DNA from 3 places in the Proteus sp. fly-1089 genome. Region 1 is predicted to be linked to each of the others. Evidence: predicted binding sites of a transcription regulator. Region 1 holds the regulator's gene; each other region holds the start of a gene.
The links. Region 1 encodes ArgR, which controls arginine synthesis, uptake and breakdown. Its sites were predicted from a motif close to ANTGAATAAAAATACANT; they were not measured.

Region 2: a site for ArgR is predicted at 1,211-1,228, ahead of argC (N-acetyl-gamma-glutamyl-phosphate reductase). Genes of this name have one in related genera too.
Region 3: a site for ArgR is predicted at 1,759-1,776, ahead of argA (amino-acid N-acetyltransferase). Genes of this name have one in related genera too.

Annotation. Positions count from the first base shown of each region.
Region 1 is NZ_JBEETS010000005.1:151,679-154,932, forward strand. Features, by position in the region: gene ABN080_RS12695 (helix-turn-helix domain-containing protein) at 1-263, shown strand, start outside; gene mdh (malate dehydrogenase) at 366-1,304, opposite strand; gene argR (transcriptional regulator ArgR) at 1,750-2,220, shown strand; gene mpl (UDP-N-acetylmuramate:L-alanyl-gamma-D-glutamyl-meso-diaminopimelate ligase) at 2,284-3,254, opposite strand, start outside.
Region 2 is NZ_JBEETS010000008.1:173,139-176,392, forward strand. Features, by position in the region: gene argE (acetylornithine deacetylase) at 1-1,164, opposite strand; gene argC (N-acetyl-gamma-glutamyl-phosphate reductase) at 1,265-2,269, shown strand; gene argB (acetylglutamate kinase) at 2,290-3,063, shown strand; gene ABN080_RS16265 (argininosuccinate synthase) at 3,139-3,254, shown strand, end outside.
Region 3 is NZ_JBEETS010000009.1:119,384-122,637, forward strand. Features, by position in the region: gene recD (exodeoxyribonuclease V subunit alpha) at 1-315, shown strand, start outside; gene argA (amino-acid N-acetyltransferase) at 391-1,725, opposite strand; gene amiC (N-acetylmuramoyl-L-alanine amidase AmiC) at 1,966-3,228, shown strand.

The sequences.
Region 1 (3,254 bases):
TTTCAAGGAAATCTGATTGGCATCCTGCCGATATTATTGCCGCACTTAGAAAACGAGGAACAACACTTGCTGCCATCTCTCGCCAAGCAGGGTTAAGCTCTTCAACACTCGCTAATGCACTGTCACGCCCTTGGCCTAAAGGAGAAAAAATCATTGCTGATTATCTTGGTGTTGCCCCTTCTGAAATTTGGCCAAGCCGTTATTTTCATCCTGAAACAGGAGAATTACTTGAACGAAAGATACGTGACAAAACTAATAATTAACTAATAATTACATGCATTATAATTAATAAAAAAAACCGCTGATACTATATCAGCGGTTTTTATTTAATTTTGCATTATTTTTATAGCAAAAAAAGTATATCTTTATTTATTAATAAATTCTTCACCAAGAATTATATCTTTTTTCAATACGTCTAACATGCCATTAAGAGATTGTTTTTCAAAATCACTTAATTTACCAATAGATAAATATTCCTCTACACCGTTTTTACCTAAAAGAATAGGTTGTGCAAAGAAACGGGCATATTCTCCGTCACCTTCTGTATAGGTACATTCAATAACATTTTTCTCGCCATTTAAAGCGCGAATTAATGAAAGACCAAAACGAGCGGCTGCTTGTCCCATTGATAATGTTGCTGATCCGCCACCAGCTTTTGCTTCTACAACTTCAGTACCTGCATTTTGGATACGTTTTGTCAGTGCTGCGACTTCATCATCTGTAAATGATACACCAGCAACTTGAGAAAGTAGCGGAAGAATAGTGACACCCGAATGCCCACCAATAACAGGAACATTGGTTTTCTGAGGATCTTGGCCTTTTAATTCAGCAACAAAAGTATTAGCACGAATGATATCAAGTGTGGTGATACCGAAAAGACGTTTTTTATCGTAAACACCCGCTTTTTTAAGCACTTCAGCAGCAATAGCAACTGTCGTATTTACAGGGTTAGTAATGATACCGATAAGTGCTTTAGGGCAATTTTGTGCTACTTTTTCAATTAAGTTACGCACAATACCTGCGTTAACATTGAAAAGATCTGAACGATCCATACCAGGTTTACGTGCAACACCCGCAGAAATCAGAACAACATCAGCGCCTTTTAATGCAGGAGATGGATCTTCGCCGGCAAAACCTTTTACAGTCACTTGAGTTGGGATATGGCTTAAGTCAGCTGCGACACCCGGTGTGACGGGAGCGATATCATATAAAGAGAGTTCACTACCAGCTGGAAGCTGATTTTTAAGAAGAAGTGCCAGTGCCTGACCAATACCACCCGCTGCACCGAGAACTGCTACTTTCATTCTGATACTCCTTAGTTACGAGATAGTGGAACGCCTTAGAGAGACTCACTATTACGCAATACACCTTTTGAAAAACAATTATTTAACAGCAATATTGCATAATAAGGCATTTACAGTGGAAAATAATACTTGGGTTATTCTAAACAAATTGCTTATCTGTTAATGAGATAGCGGGCACTCTTTTGATAAATAATTCCAATAAATTGGGTAAAATGTTAAGTGGCTCTATCTCCTTACGATAATCATTTAAGCTTATCATTTATTTAACAAATATTTCACTTTCTTAAATTATCACATTCAAAGTCGATAAATAAAATTTTTTTGTAGTACATTCTACTTTACAATTTTCAGTAGATTACCTCTCACCTTTCATCGTCTTTTGTTGCATAAAAATTCACTCCTCTGCATAATACGCAGGTTATTGATAACTCACTAAAGGTGAACTATGCGCGTTCCTTCTAAGCAAGAAGACTTGGTTAAAGCGTTTAAAGCCCTGCTGAAAGAAGAAAAATTCAGTTCACAAGGCGAGATTGTGACGGCATTGCAAGAGGCTGGATTTGATAATATTAACCAATCCAAAATCTCTCGTATGCTAACAAAATTTGGTGCAGTAAGAACACGAAACGCCAAAATGGAAATGGTATATTGCCTTCCAACTGAACTTGGCGTGCCAACAGCAAGTAGCCCATTAAAAAATCTGGTACTCGATATCGACCATAACCATTCGGTTGTGGTGATAAGAACGAGTCCAGGTGCGGCACAACTTATTGCACGTTTATTAGATTCATTAGGCAAAGCAGAAGGGATCCTCGGCAGTATTGCAGGTGATGACACTATTTTCTCAACACCAGCGCCTGGATTTTCAACAGAAGAGTTGCGAGATGCGATCCTAAACCTGTTTGATCAGGAATTATAATCTCTTTACTCTAACGTCCTAAAATAAGCCACTAAACATTCAGTGGCTTATTTTTATTTATTACTAATACTGATCCTCTGATCCTTTAGGCTGAGCTAATTTTTTAAGCAGCTTTTCATGTATCCCACCAAAACCACCATTACTCATAATTAAAATATGATCGCCCGCTTGGGCTTCTTTCGCAATCATATCCACTAATGCATCAAGGTCAGTACTCCAACGAGCTGGTTGTACGCAATGCTCTGCAATATCACTCACTAACCATTGAATATTCGGTGGCTGGAATAGAAACACTTCATCAGCTCGACCTAATGCTGGAGCGATATCATCCTTGCTAATTCCCATTTTCATGGTATTTGAACGAGGCTCTAACACCGCAATAATACGCGCGGTTCCACCGACTTTACTGCGTAGTGCTTCAAGCGTTGCTAAAATCGCCGTAGGATGATGTGCAAAATCGTCATAGACACTGATCTGGTTTACTTCGCCACGTAACTCTAAGCGACGACGCGCATTAACAAACTTATCTAATGCTTCACAAGCGTCAGCAGGTAAAACACCAACATGATGCGCAGCAACTATTGCCATTAAGCCATTTTGCATGTTGTGTTCACCAGAAAGCCCCCAACACACTTCTCCAACCTGCTCGCCTTTATGAAACACCTCAAAATGACTACTGTCATTAGTGAGTTTTTTAGCTTGCCAATCGCCTGTTTCCCCCGTGAATTCTTGTTCGCTCCAACATCCCATTCCAATGGTCTGTTTTAAATTCATATCGTTGTCAGGCATGATGATTTTCCCACTGCCAGGAACGATACGAACTAAATGATGGAATTGTTTTTGAATTGCCGCTAAATCGTCAAAAATATCGGCATGGTCAAATTCAAGGTTATTTAAAATCAGTGTGCGAGGTGAGTAATGTACAAATTTAGAACGCTTATCAAAGAAAGCGCTATCATACTCGTCAGCTTCAATCACAAAGAAAGGGCTTTCACCTAATTGCGCTGAAACTTGGAAATTACCGGGCACACCAC
Region 2 (3,254 bases), on a different contig from region 1:
TTATTTAGCTTTCTCTGTTAAACAGAAGTTTTCAATTAATTGCCCCATTAATTCACGAGTTGGCTCAATAAAAGCCATATCAATAAACTCATCAGGCTGGTGGGCTTGTTCAATCGAACCTGGGCCTAATACTAAGGTAGGGCAGAGATCCTGAATAAATGGCGCTTCAGTACAGTAGTTCACTGTTTGCGCTTTCTCACCTAATAACTTTTCAATGACAGCAACCATTTTATGATCGGTCGGGCACTCATAACCGGGAATAGGATCGTGTAGCGCTTCAACATTTAAGCGACCCGGCCAACGTGCTTTTACGGGCGCTAATGTTTCGTGTAGTAAATCATCTAAATCTTGCAATGTAAGCCCTGGTAATGGGCGAATATCCATATGAAGTTCGCAGCAAGCACAAATTCTATTTGCTGCATCACCGCCATTAATATAACCAAAGTTCATGGTGGGATAAGGGATAACAAATGCAGGGTTGTTATAGCGCGTTTTTAGCGTATCGCGTAGTGTACTAAGATGAGTAATGGATTCATGCATTAGCTCAATCGCATTCACTCCTTTTTCGGGATCGCTAGAATGTCCTGATTGCCCCGTAATACGTATCGCATTTGATAAATGCCCTTTATGTGCACGAATAGGTTTTAGGGATGTCGGTTCGCCAATAATGGCAAAATCAGGGCGGATTGTCGTATTGGCAGCAAAATAACGTGCGCCTGCCATAGAGGTTTCTTCATCTGCGGTGGCGAGAATATAAAGAGGGTGAGTTAACGCCTTAGTGTCTATATTTCGCAATGCATCAAGAATAAAAGCAAAAAAACCTTTCATATCCGCAGTGCCTAAGCCGTATAACTTATTTTCTTTTTCTGTCAGTGTAAAAGGATCTTGTGTCCAACGACCTTCATCAAATGGCACTGTGTCAGTATGACCACAGAGTAATAATCCGCCTTTCCCTGTTCCCAATGTTGCTAAAAGGTTAAATTTTCCTCGAGTTTCAGGTACAGGTTGAATTTCAATTGAAAAACCTAATGTTTCCAACCAATTAGCAAGCAAATTAATCAGCGATTCATTGCTTTGATCGTTCTTAGCATCTGTAGCACTGATAGAGGGCGTTGCAATTAATTGACGATAAATCTCAATAAATGTAGGTAATTTAATATTCACTGTTGACAGCCTTTCTTCATAATAGTATCAATATTCATGCACTTTTTTTGAATAAAAATACATTAATCGGTTTGTGTTCATAGTACAAGGTAAGAATGACATGTTAAATACTCTGATTGTAGGAGCAAGTGGTTACACTGGCGCTGAATTAGCCGCCTATCTTCAGCAGCATCCTCATGTGAATTTGAGCAGACTGATGGTATCAGCTCAAAGTGCAGATGCAGGAAAGTGCTTTTCTGAACTTCATCCTCAATATCGTGGCTTAGTGGATCTTCCTTTAGAGCCAATGGTTGATGTTGTTAAAGCGGCTGAAAATATTGATATCGTTTTTTTAGCAACAGCCCATGAAGTCAGCCATGACATTGCCCCGATTTTTTTAGAACAAGGTTGTGTGGTGTTCGACTTATCGGGTGCTTATCGAGTACAAAACAAGCATTTTTATCAACAATACTATGGATTCGAGCATAAGAATATAGATTGGTTATCACAGGCAGTTTATGGATTAGCTGAATGGAATGCTGACGTTATCAGTCAGGCGCAATTAATTGCTGTGCCGGGCTGTTATCCAACAGTATCTCAGTTGTCTCTAAAACCGCTAGTGGAAGCGGGGCTGTTAGATACTGCGCAATGGCCAGTCATTAATGCCACCAGCGGTGTGAGTGGTGCTGGCAGAAAAGCCTCTTTAACTAGCAGTTTTTGTGAAGTGAGCTTGCAGCCTTATGGTGTGTTTACACACCGCCATCAACCTGAAATTGCAACACATCTGGGTATTGATGTCATTTTTACACCTCATCTGGGTAATTTTGCCAGAGGGATCTTAGCCACTATCACCTGTAAGTTAAAAGTGGGTGTGACACAAGAGGATGTAAGACAAGTCTTTGATGAAGCGTATCAAGACAAGCCATTGGTGCGTGTTTACGACAAAGGATTACCTGCATTAAAAGCCGTGGTAGGAACTGCATTTTGTGATATCGGGTTTGCTCAACAAGGTGAACATCTGATTGTGGTGGGTGTTGAAGATAACTTGTTAAAAGGGGCCGCAGCGCAGGCGGTGCAATGTATGAATATTCGGTTTGGTTTCGCTGAAACCGAATCACTTATTTAAATAATGAGTAGGGAAGTTTCATGGAACCATTAATTATCAAACTGGGTGGTGTACTCCTTGATAACGAAGAAGCGCTAACACGCTTTTTCACAGCATTACAACAATATCGTTCAACACACTCTCGCCCTTTGGTCATCGTACATGGTGGTGGCTGTTTGGTGGATGAATTGATGGGTAAATTGCAATTACCGGTCGTGAAAAAGCAAGGCCTGCGTGTTACACCCGCTGATCAGATAGACATCATTACAGGAGCACTGGCCGGAAGTGCCAATAAGACCTTGTTATCGTGGGCAACTCAATTTGGGCTTAATGGAGTGGGACTTTCTTTGGGTGATGGACAATTAGCGAAAGTCACTCAAATCAATGAAGAGTTAGGTCATGTAGGAAATGCAACTCCCGGCTCTCCTGATTTACTTAATTTATTACTGGGTGCGGGCTATCTACCTATTATCAGCTCTATCGGTATGACTGAGAAGGGAGAGTTGATGAATGTGAATGCAGATCAAGCCGCAACCGCTATCGCAGAAACATTGGGTGCTGATTTAGTGTTGCTTTCAGATGTCAGTGGCATTTTAGATGGTAAGGGCCAAAAGATAGCAGAGATATCAGCCGAAAAAGCACAGACATTAATTGACCAAGGCATTATTACTGACGGCATGATTGTGAAAGTAAATGCAGCGTTAGAAGCGGCAAAAACACTCGGTAAACCCGTTGAAATTGCCAGTTGGCGCCATGCTGAAAAACTAACTGCACTGTTTAATGGTGTTGCAGTAGGAACCCGTATTTTAGCTTAAAAATAACTCTAGAAATCTTATCACTATTTGATAGTTGGCTGAATTTAAACAAATTAGGAATTGAAGGTTATCACTATGACTAAAGGCATTAAGAAAATTGTACTTGCGTACTCAGGTGGATTAGATACTTCGGCGATCATTCCTTGGCTAAAAGAACATTACGATAACTGTGAAGTTGTTGCTTTTGTTGC
Region 3 (3,254 bases), on a different contig from region 1:
AATGATGAAGGCGAAATGAAAGCCTTTTTCCAATTACCGGATGGTACTTTAAAAGCAATTCAACCTAGCCGGTTGCCTCAACACGAAACTGCGTATGTTATGACAGTGCATAAATCACAGGGATCTGAATTTACGCATACAGCATTAGTATTGCCTGAAAAATTTTCGCCAGTGGTCAGCCGTGAATTACTGTACACCGCCTTAACACGCGCTAAACAAAAACTTTCTCTTTATGCCAGCGAGTATATGGTGAAAATGGCTATTCAAACACGTATTCAGCGTCGAAGTGGTTTAGTCGATAAGTTACGTTATTAATTTCTGTCGGATAAGATAAAAACAATAAAAGACAGGCTTGAGAGGGATGCCTGTCTTTTTATTTATGTTTGATAGTTACTCTTTATGTAAATCTAAAATCAAAATTTTGGATCGACGCTGATAATTGTAGAGTGCCTGCTTTTCAATGGGTAATTTATCAATTTCAGCAGGTTCAAATCCTTTTTCTTGAAACCAGTGAATACTACGTGTTGTTAAAACAAATAGTTTTTCTAATCCTAATTGCTTAGCATGGGTAGAAATACGTTGTAGTAATACCTCACCACGACAAGAGCTACGATAATCAGGATGAACAGCAACACAAGCCATTTCACCAATTTTTTCTGATTGATAAGGGTAAAGTGCGGCACAGGCTATAGTCATATTATCGCGTTCAATAATAGTGAATTGATCTATCTCTATTTCTAATTGTTCTCTTGAACGTCTGACTAAAATACCTTGTTGCTCTAATGGGCGAATAAGTTCGAGTATGCCACCAATATCATTGATATTGGCTCTACGAACTTTTTCAGCACTTTCCATCACGATTTGAGTTCCTATACCATCGCGAGAGAATAGCTCTTGAATAAGCGCACCATCAGATTGATAACTTAATAGGTGGCTGCGTTCCACACCTCGACGACAGGCTTTAACGGCACCTCGCAAAAATCTGACTGTACCTGAGTGGTAATCGCCTTCGGTTTGTAGCTCTTGGATTTTATCTTCGGCTTGATTAGGTAGTAATTCAGAGACAATGTGTCCATCTTCATCGACAACACCTTGGAAAGAGCAAAAACCAATAATTTTTTGCGCTTTAAGTTTTATAGCAAGTTGTGTTGCCACTTCTTCAGATGTGAGATTAAAACTTTCACCAGTAACAGACACTGCAACAGGGCCAATTAATACAATGGCGTTACTGTCTAATTGGCGGTGAATAGCTTCTTCATCAATACGGCGAATTTTTCCGCTGTGACAATAATCCACGCCATCATCAACTCCCAAGGGTTGTGCAATGACAAAATTGCCACTAACGACATTAATATGCGCACCTTGTAATGGTGTATTACTTAAACTCATTGATAAACGGGCTGTAATGTCGAGCTGTAATGTACCCGCAGCTTGTTTAACAATTTCTAAGGTTTCACTATCAGTAATACGAGTATATTTATGATAAATTGGTGAGACTTTTTGTACTTCAAGCGCCATATCAATTTGTGGTCTTGCGCCATAAACAACCACTAAACGGATACCTAAACTGTGTAGTAATCCAATATCGTTAATGATTGATGGAAAATTTTCATGTGCGATAGCTTCGCCACCCAACATAATGACAAACGTTTTGCCTCTATGTGCATTAATATACGGAACCGAATGGCGGAATCCATCGACCAATTCGGTGCTGCGCTCTTTCATAAAACCCTCTCAAGTGAATTTTTATTCGCATTTAATGTATTTTTATTCTTTTTGATGAGAAATGGCAAGCAAAATCCTATCTTATTGTTTTGCATGAGGGCAGAATATTCGTGTAAATGTGAGTAATTGTGCTGTTTTTAAGTGACAGTGAAGTGTGGATTGGGTAAAGTTTTTCGTTCTTAACTTTTTTTATCTCTTTTTAGAGTTTATTGACGTTAATCGTTTTTTTGGAATATTTTCATGAGTCATTCTGAGCACAATCAAACTCGTCGTCGTCTTGTTAAAGGAATTGGCGCGTTATTATTGTTAAGTGTTAGTCCTGTTGGCTTTGCTGCGACAGCATCTATTGTTGCTGTCAGGGTTTGGCCTGCTTCGACTTATACTCGCGTGACTATAGAATCAAGAACACCACTGAAATATCGTCAGTTTGCATTATCAAACCCAGAACGTATTGTGGTAGATTTAGAAGGTATTCAACTTAATAGCGTATTAAAGGGGGTTGCTAATCAAGTTCAGACTAGCGATCCTTATTTAAAGTTGATCCGGGTTGGTCAAAACACGCCTAAAACAGTGCGATTAGTGTTTGAAGTAAAAACACCCGTACAACCACAAATGTTTACACTCAAACCTGTTGCTGAATTTAAAAACCGTTTAGTGCTAGATTTTTATCCTAGTCATGGCGCTGATACGGAAGATGATCCTCTCTTAGCGCTGTTGCGTGAATATAATGATGGTGATTTACAACAAGCCGTTCCTGCACAGACAGATACACGTAAACCGGGTAGAGCAGGGCGAGATAGACCTATCATTATCATGATCGATCCTGGTCATGGCGGTGAAGATCCCGGTGCCATTGGTAAATATAAAACCCGTGAAAAAGATGTCGTTTTACAAATTGCACGCCGTTTAAGAACACTTATTGATAAAGACGCCAAAATGAAGGCGTATATGACACGTAATGAAGATGTGTTTATTCCATTAACAGTACGTGTTGCTAAAGCACGAAAAATGCAAGCTGACTTGTTTGTTTCTATTCATGCAGATGCATTTACGAATCGTTCTGCCAGAGGTTCATCTGTTTTTGCGTTATCAAAAACAGGTGCGACCAGTAATACTGCACGCTATCTTGCACAAACACAAAATGAGTCTGATTTAATCGGTGGTGTGAGCAAAAGTGGTGACCGTTATGTTGATCATGCGATGCTTGATCTTGTACAAACGGCGACTATCAATGACAGCCTGAAATTTGGTAGTGAAGTGCTTAAATTGATGGGGGGAATTAATAAACTGCATAAGAATAAGGTTGATCAAGCCGGATTTGCAGTATTAAAAGCACCTGAAATCCCTTCTATCTTAGTTGAGACTGCTTTTATCAGTAATATCGAAGAAGAGAAAAAACTAAAAACAGCAAAATTCCAACAACAAATCGCAGAGTCTATCTTTAAAGGTATCAAAGCCTATTTTGCCAACGGTGGCGAGTTAACCTTAGCTGATCGTAGCTAATCTCTTCCTATACCCTTTTCTTATAT